DNA from 3 places in the Lentzea sp. NPDC059081 genome. Region 3 is predicted to be linked to each of the others. Evidence: riboswitches for the same ligand, from Rfam matches in the RefSeq annotation. Region 3 holds a riboswitch; each other region holds the start of a gene.

Region 1 (2,254 bases), on a different contig from region 3:
CGGACGGCGTCGAGATCGCCCCGATGACCGAGGACGAGCTGACCCGCCGCCGCCGCGAGCGCGCGACCGGCTGACCGGTCGCTCCTCCTGGCCGGCTACCCCTTCCTGGCCGACTGGCCGTCCTCTGTGGCCGGTCGGCAGAGGCGCCGCGGCACCCCGGCTCCCTAGCGTTGCCGGCATGACCCCCACTCCTTCCTCGCAGGTCGTGAAAGCGCTGGCCGCGGCCGTGCAACGGGCGTTCCGGCTGGAGTTCGGCTTCGTCGGCACCGAGAACCTGCTCATCGCGCTCGCCGACACCACCGGTCCCGGGCGCAAGCTCGGCGTGAGGTCGCTGCGGGCGCAGGCGATGGCGCGGGGGACCGAGCACTGGGCGAGCGGCGACGGCGGCGCCACCGAGGCCGGTCCGGACGTCACGACGCTGCTGCGCGCCGCCCACCACCAGGCACGTGTCGACACCCCGGTGCCCGCCAGCGTCGCGCTGGACGCCTGCCTGCGCGCGGCGATCGGCCAGGCCGGCGACGGCGTGCTGACCACGACCCACCTGTCGCTCGCGTTGCTGTCGCTGGAGTTCGGCCGGGTCGCGGACCTGATGGCCGTGCGACGCGTGGACGTCGAGGCCACCGCGGCGGCCGTGCGCGCGGCGTCGGAACCCGAGGAGGCTCCGGCGGTGTGGCTGCTGCGCAAGGCCGGTGCGCTGGAAGGGGAGTCCGGCGGCGGGTACGTGCGCTGGCTGACCAAGCTCGTCGTGCGCGGACAGGGGCTGGGCGGGCCCGAGCTCACCGCGGTGCGCGCCGAGGCCGAACGGCTCGCCGTCGCCGGCGACCGCACCGTCACCTCCCGCGACCTCGTGGCCGCGGTGCTGACGCTCGACCAGCAGCTGTCGGCGGCGGGCAGGAAGCTGCGGCCCGAGCTCGAGTCCGGTGCGGCGGCGGCGTTGCGCGCGGCGGGCGTGGACCGCGCGACCCTGCCCGCGGGCGGCCCGGTGGAGCGGGCGATCGAGGGCGCGAAGCTCGTCGCGGCCCGGCGCGGGGACGACGTCGTGGGCGCCCGGCACCTGCTCGTGGCCCTGCGCGACGACCAGGAGGACCCCGTCTCCGCGGCCTTGTCCGGTCTCGGTGCTGAGATGTAGGTCGCGTCCGGGGGGACTGGGTGGGCTGCCTGCGGGTATTCTTCTCGGGTAGTCGCTGAACTCAGGCGGGAGAGACCGGGTCGCAGAGCCCGGCGCCGAAGGAGCAAGTCCCTCCCCGGGAACCTCTCAGGCATCCAGGACCGCCCGAGCGAGACGCCTCTGGAAAGTGGAGCCCCGCGAGGGGGTCCCGCCGACGGTGAAAGCCCGCTCCCGCAGCGGGTGAACCTCTCAGGCGCCCTTCGGGGTACGGACAGAGCGGGGAGGGCACCAGGACACGTGTGCCCTCAGGCCCCCGGAGGCGTTAGATGACGCAGGACCGCATTCCGCTCGCCGCTCTCGAGCACGGCACCCCGTTCGCCGACCGCCACGTCGGCCCGCGCCCCGCCGAGCTCGCCCGGATCCTCGACGTCATCGGCGTCGGGTCGCTGGAGGAGCTGGCGCAGCACGCGGTTCCCCCGTCCATCCACGAGCGCGACCTCGTGCTGGACCTGCCCGCCCCGGCCACCGAGACCGAGGCGCTCGCCGAGCTGCGCGCGCTGGCGGCGCAGAACCGGCCGATGACCCAGATGATCGGCCTGGGCTACTACGACACCGTGACGCCGGGCGTGATCCTGCGCAACGTCCTCGAGTCGCCCGCCTGGTACACCGCCTACACGCCGTACCAGCCGGAGATCTCGCAGGGCCGCCTCGAGGCGCTGCTGAACTTCCAGACGATGGTCGGCGACCTCACCGCGCTGCCCGTCGCCAACGCGTCCATGCTGGACGAGTCGACCGCCGCCGCCGAGGCCATGACCCTGGTGCGCCGCGCGGGCAAGTCCAAGTCGGACAAGTTCGTCATCGACGCCGACACGCTGCCGCAGACGCTCGCCGTCATCGAGACGCGCGCCGAGCCGCTGGGCATCGAGATCGTCGTCGCCGACCTGTCGCAGGGCATCGAGGGCCTGGGCCTGGGCGGCGACTTCTTCGGCGTGCTGCTGTCCTACCCCGGCGCGTCCGGTGTGGTGCGCGACCAGAAGGCGTTGATCGAGGAGATCCACGCCGCCGGCGCGCAGGCCGTGGTCGTCGCCGACCTGCTGGCACTGACGCTGCTGCGCGCGCCGGGCGAGATCGGCGCCGACGTCGTCG
Region 2 (2,254 bases), on a different contig from region 3:
CCCGCAGCGGGTCGGTGACGAAGTGCTCGCCCTCCAGGCGCTTGCGCATCTCGGCGGCGCGGCGGCGGACCTTCAGGCCGCCGGGCAGCACGCCGTGCTCGGTGCAGCCGCGTTCGACGCACTCCTGCATGACGTGCCAGATGTGCAGCAGCCCCGACCGCACCTCGTCCTCGGTGCGCCACGACAGCTCGTTGGCCATCATGATCTCGCTGATCGACAGCCCGGTCTCGCGGCAGCGCGCGAGCAGCTCGTCGCCGGTGAGGAACGGGTGCGGCAACGGCGTGGTGTCCGGCTTGATCCGGTCGGTGCCCGAGGCGTTCTCGTCGACGACGAACCCGCCGCCGATCGAGTAGTAGACGGCGTGCTCGACCGAAGTGCCCCCGCTGAACGCCTCGAAGCTCATCCCGTTGGGGTGCAGAGGAAGCGACTTGCGGCGGTGCATGATGAGGTCGTGGTCGTGCCGGAACGCGATCTCGTGCGTGCCGCCGAGCCGCAGCCGTCCACTCGCGACGATCTCGTCGACGCGCCCGGCCGCGACCGCGGGGTCGACCTCCTCGGGGAGGTTGCCCTCCAGGCCGAGGAAGACGGCCTTGGGGCTCCCGTGGCCGTGCCCGGTGGCGCCGAGCGAACCGAAGAGCTCGACGTGCACCCGGTCCACTCCGGACAGGCGCTCGCCGAGCTTCTCGACGAACATCGCCGCCGCGCGCATCGGACCGACCGTGTGCGAGCTGGACGGTCCGATGCCGACGGAGAACAGGTCGAAGACGCTGATGGCCATGTCAGTCGGACTTGGTGAGCTCGGCGTACTTCGCCGCCGTGAGCAGGTTCTCGGCCGACTCGACGCGAACCTTGAACAGCCAGCCGGCGCCGTAGGGGTCGCTGTTGACGATCGCCGGGTCGTCGACGACGGCGCCGTTGACCTCGATCACCTCGCCGGTGACGGGCGAGAACAGGTCGCTGACGGACTTGGTGGACTCGAGCTCGCCGCAGACCTCGTTGGTGATCACCTTCGCGCCGACCTCCGGCAGCTGCACGAAGACGATGTCGCCGAGCGCGTCCGCGGCGTACTCGGTGATTCCGCAGGTCAGCGGGTCCTGGGTGCCCGGCGTCCAGTCGACCCACTCGTGCTCGGTGGTGTAGAGCAGGTTCTCGGGGAACTGCACGGCGACTCCTCTGGCTGGTGACGGGTCAAGGACACACTTGCGCCCCCTCCGCCGTGCAGAGTTGCCTACCCCGAGCGGTCTTGCTGCCTGAGAGTGTGCGGGAGCTTGCCCCTTCGGCGCCCCGACTCCGACGTCGAGGTCTCTCCCACTCGGGTTCCGGCGCTGACGCGCCACGGCCGGTCTTCAGTTCTCGGGGCCGAACGCTATGTGCGGGCCCCGCCGGGTGTCAACGCGAACCGGTCGAGTCACACGCGAGAGCGGCCCGAGTCGCCCTGTCCTAGATGAACAACCACACGGGTGCGTGATAGTGCGATCAGCACAGTGACATGACCTTCCCACTGCCCCACATTGTGAGATGTCGGCCACCGAACGGAGGAGTCATCGTGCGGATCGCAGTTCCCCGCGAGATCAAGAACCACGAGTACCGCGTCGCTCTCACCCCTGCCGGTGCGCACGAGCTGACGAGCCGCGGGCACGACGTGTTCGTCGAGCAGGGCGCCGGTCTGGGCTCCGCGATCACAGACGAGGAGTACCTCGCCGCGGGCGCCAAGGTGCTCGCGACCGCCGACGACGTGTGGGCGGAGGGCGACCTGGTCCTCAAGGTCAAGGAGCCGATCGCCGAGGAGTACCCCCGTCTCCGCGCCGGCCAGACCCTCTTCACCTACCTCCACCTCGCCGCCGACAAGCCGCTGACCGAGGCGCTGCTCGCGTCCGGCACCACCGCCATCGCCTACGAGACCGTGCAGCTGCCGAACCGCGCGCTGCCGCTGCTCGCCCCGATGTCCGAGGTCGCGGGCCGCCTGGCCCCGCAGGTCGGCGCGTTCAGCCTGATGAAGCCCTCCGGCGGCCGCGGCGTGCTGCCCGGCGGCGTCCCCGGTGTCGCCCCGGCCCGCGTGGTCGTGATCGGCGGCGGCGTGGCGGGCGTCAACGCCGCCACCATCGCCGTCGGCATGGGCGCCGACGTGCAGATCCTCGACACCAACGTCGACCGCCTGCGCCAGATCGACGCCCAGTTCTCCGGCCGTCTGCGCACGCTCGCCTCGAACTCGTTCGCCATCGAGCAGGCCGTCCGCGAGGCCGACCTGGTCATC
Region 3 (2,254 bases):
TGCTCAGCGCGTCGCGGCCCACGAAGTCGCCCGGCTTGTCGAGCTTCACGACCCGGCCCAGGCCCGCGTGGTACGGCGTCAGCGACGTCGTCAGCTCGTTGCCGTACAAGGGCATCCCGGCTTCGAGGCGCAACGTGTCGCGGCAGCCGAGCCCGCACGGCTTCAGCTCGTGCGCGGCACCGGCCTCGAGCAGCGCGGTCCACACGGCGGAGGCGTCGGACGGCGCGACGAAGAGCTCGAAGCCCTCCTCGCCCGTGTAGCCGGTGCGGGCCAGCAGCGCCGGGACGCCCGCGACCGAGGACGGGTACGAGGCGTAGTACTTGACCGTCGCGAGGTCGGTGTCGGTGAGGCCGGACAGGATCTCGACCGACTTCGGGCCCTGGATCGCGATCAGCGCGTAGTCGGTCGACCTGTCCTCGACCACCGCGTCGAACCCGGCGGCGCGCTCGACCAGCGCCTCGGCGACCACGGCGGCGTTCGAGGCGTTCGCGACGACCATGAACTCCTCGTCGCCCAACCGGTACACGATCAGGTCGTCGATCACGCCGCCGTCGGCCTGCGTGATCATCGTGTAGCGCGCCTTGCCGACGGCCAGCGCGGAGATGTGGCCGACGAGCGCGTAGTCGAGGGCTTCGCCCGCCTGCGGCCCGGTCAGGACGATCTCACCCATGTGCGTGAGGTCGAACAGGCCCGCGGTCGTGCGCACCGCGTGGTGTTCCGCGAGCTCGCTCGAGTAGCGCAGCGGCATCCGCCAGCCCGCGAAGTCGGTGAACATCGCGCCGAGCTGCTCGTGCTCGGCGTTCAGAGGCGTGAGGCGGGACATCAGAACGCTCCTCCAGGGTGCGCCGAAGAGCCGGACGGCCGGCTGAGGCAACAGAAGAATGACACGGTCCATCGGAGACTCCTCACTTGAGCGAGCCTCCCCCTCTGTCATGAGCCTGAGAGCTTCACCGCGCGCAGCGCGGCTTGCACCGTGGGCGAGGCCGATGGGCCTGCTTTCCAGAGTTGCCTTCGTCGTGCGGTACCTGTACCTGAGAGATTCCGGGGAGGAGTTGCTCCTTCGGCGCCCCCTGCCCGAGAAATCGGGTGCAGTGGGACTCTCCCGCGCGACATCGACGGCCGTGTTCAGTTGTCAGCCCCAGACGCTAGCAGGCCAAACGTCACAACGGCACGCCCTGCGCGGTCTTCTCGACCACTTTGCGCTCCGCCCAGAACGACAGGAACGGGACGGTGCCGGCGAGCAGCACCAGCAGGGTGCCCTTGATCGACCAGCGCAGCTTGAGCGCCAGGTCGACCGAGATCACCAGGTAGATGGCGTAGAGGAAGCCGTGGATCGGGCCGACGACCTTCATCGCGCCGCCCATGTCCGCGGCGTACTTGAGCACCATCGCCACGACCAGGAGCAGCAGGAAGACACCGACCACGTAAGCCATGACCCGGAACCGGGTCAACGCACCCTTCATCTGCCCGCCTTCGCTCAACGACCGTCCCGCGCGTTGAGGTCCGCGAGCATGCGGTTGTAGGCCGCGAGCTCCGCGTCTTCTTCGTCGTCGAAGTGCTCGACAGGCGCGGGTGTGACGGCGTCAACGGTAGTCACCGGCCGGGGACCGGGTGCAACCGGCTCCGGTGCGGAGAGAGCCCCGTCACGGTTCTGGCGCGCCAGGCGGCGGAAGCGCCACACCATGAAGAGGGGGAAGAGGCCGAAGAGCGGCCACTGGAGCACGTACCCGAGGTTCTGGAACGTGCCGCTGGCGGACTCGAAGCGCTGCCACTGCCAGTACGCGAGCCCGCAACACACGACCAGCGCCGCCAGACAGGCGAACGCGATCAACAAGCGTTGGGGAGTAAGGAGGCCGCGCACGACCTCCACACTACTTGGGTGAGGCCTCCGACCAGGAGGCCGCCCGTGAGGGACATGAACTCGGGGCTGCCGATTCCTCGACAGCCCTTACCTCTACGCCACGCCGTCCCGGCGCTGCCTCTGCAGACGTGCGACGCACCAGGCCGCGGCGGAGCCACGACGAAGGTGCTGGAGAACCGTCATCGGTCCCAGGCGCCTCCCGAGGTCGGCAGGAGTCAGGCCGGCAGCGCGGTAGTCGAGCGCGCGCTGGTCCAACGGGCTGATGCCCGCGTCCCACCACTGCTCGGCCTCGCTGACGTCACCGACGAGCTGCCAGTAGCTCGCTGCGGCGGCGAGCAACGCCTCGGGTGCCTCCGGCGCCCGCTTGCGCATCGCGGCCACGTAGGCCGGATC

What was found. Region 3 has a riboswitch for glycine ahead of gcvT (glycine cleavage system aminomethyltransferase GcvT). Riboswitches for the same ligand answer to the same signal wherever they lie in the genome.
Region 1: another riboswitch for glycine. It lies ahead of gcvP (aminomethyl-transferring glycine dehydrogenase); the one in region 3 lies ahead of gcvT (glycine cleavage system aminomethyltransferase GcvT).
Region 2: another riboswitch for glycine. It lies ahead of gcvH (glycine cleavage system protein GcvH); the one in region 3 lies ahead of gcvT (glycine cleavage system aminomethyltransferase GcvT).

The regions. Positions count from the first base shown of each region.
Region 1 covers NZ_JBHYGW010000010.1:74,541-76,794, forward strand. Annotated here, with positions in the region: gene ACFWV3_RS22880 (MerR family transcriptional regulator) at 1-74, shown strand, start outside; gene ACFWV3_RS22885 (Clp protease N-terminal domain-containing protein) at 179-1,129, shown strand; glycine riboswitch at 1,186-1,282, shown strand; gene gcvP (aminomethyl-transferring glycine dehydrogenase) at 1,435-2,254, shown strand, end outside.
Region 2 covers NZ_JBHYGW010000027.1:69,725-71,978, reverse strand. Annotated here, with positions in the region: gene ACFWV3_RS37260 (L-serine ammonia-lyase) at 1-778, opposite strand, end outside; gene gcvH (glycine cleavage system protein GcvH) at 780-1,163, opposite strand; glycine riboswitch at 1,229-1,321, opposite strand; gene ald (alanine dehydrogenase) at 1,547-2,254, shown strand, end outside.
Region 3 covers NZ_JBHYGW010000058.1:2,080-4,333, forward strand. Annotated here, with positions in the region: gene gcvT (glycine cleavage system aminomethyltransferase GcvT) at 1-823, opposite strand, end outside; glycine riboswitch at 918-1,009, opposite strand; glycine riboswitch at 1,010-1,115, opposite strand; gene ACFWV3_RS45515 (DUF3817 domain-containing protein) at 1,161-1,463, opposite strand; gene ACFWV3_RS45520 (hypothetical protein) at 1,478-1,834, opposite strand; gene ACFWV3_RS45525 (helix-turn-helix transcriptional regulator) at 1,955-2,254, opposite strand, start outside.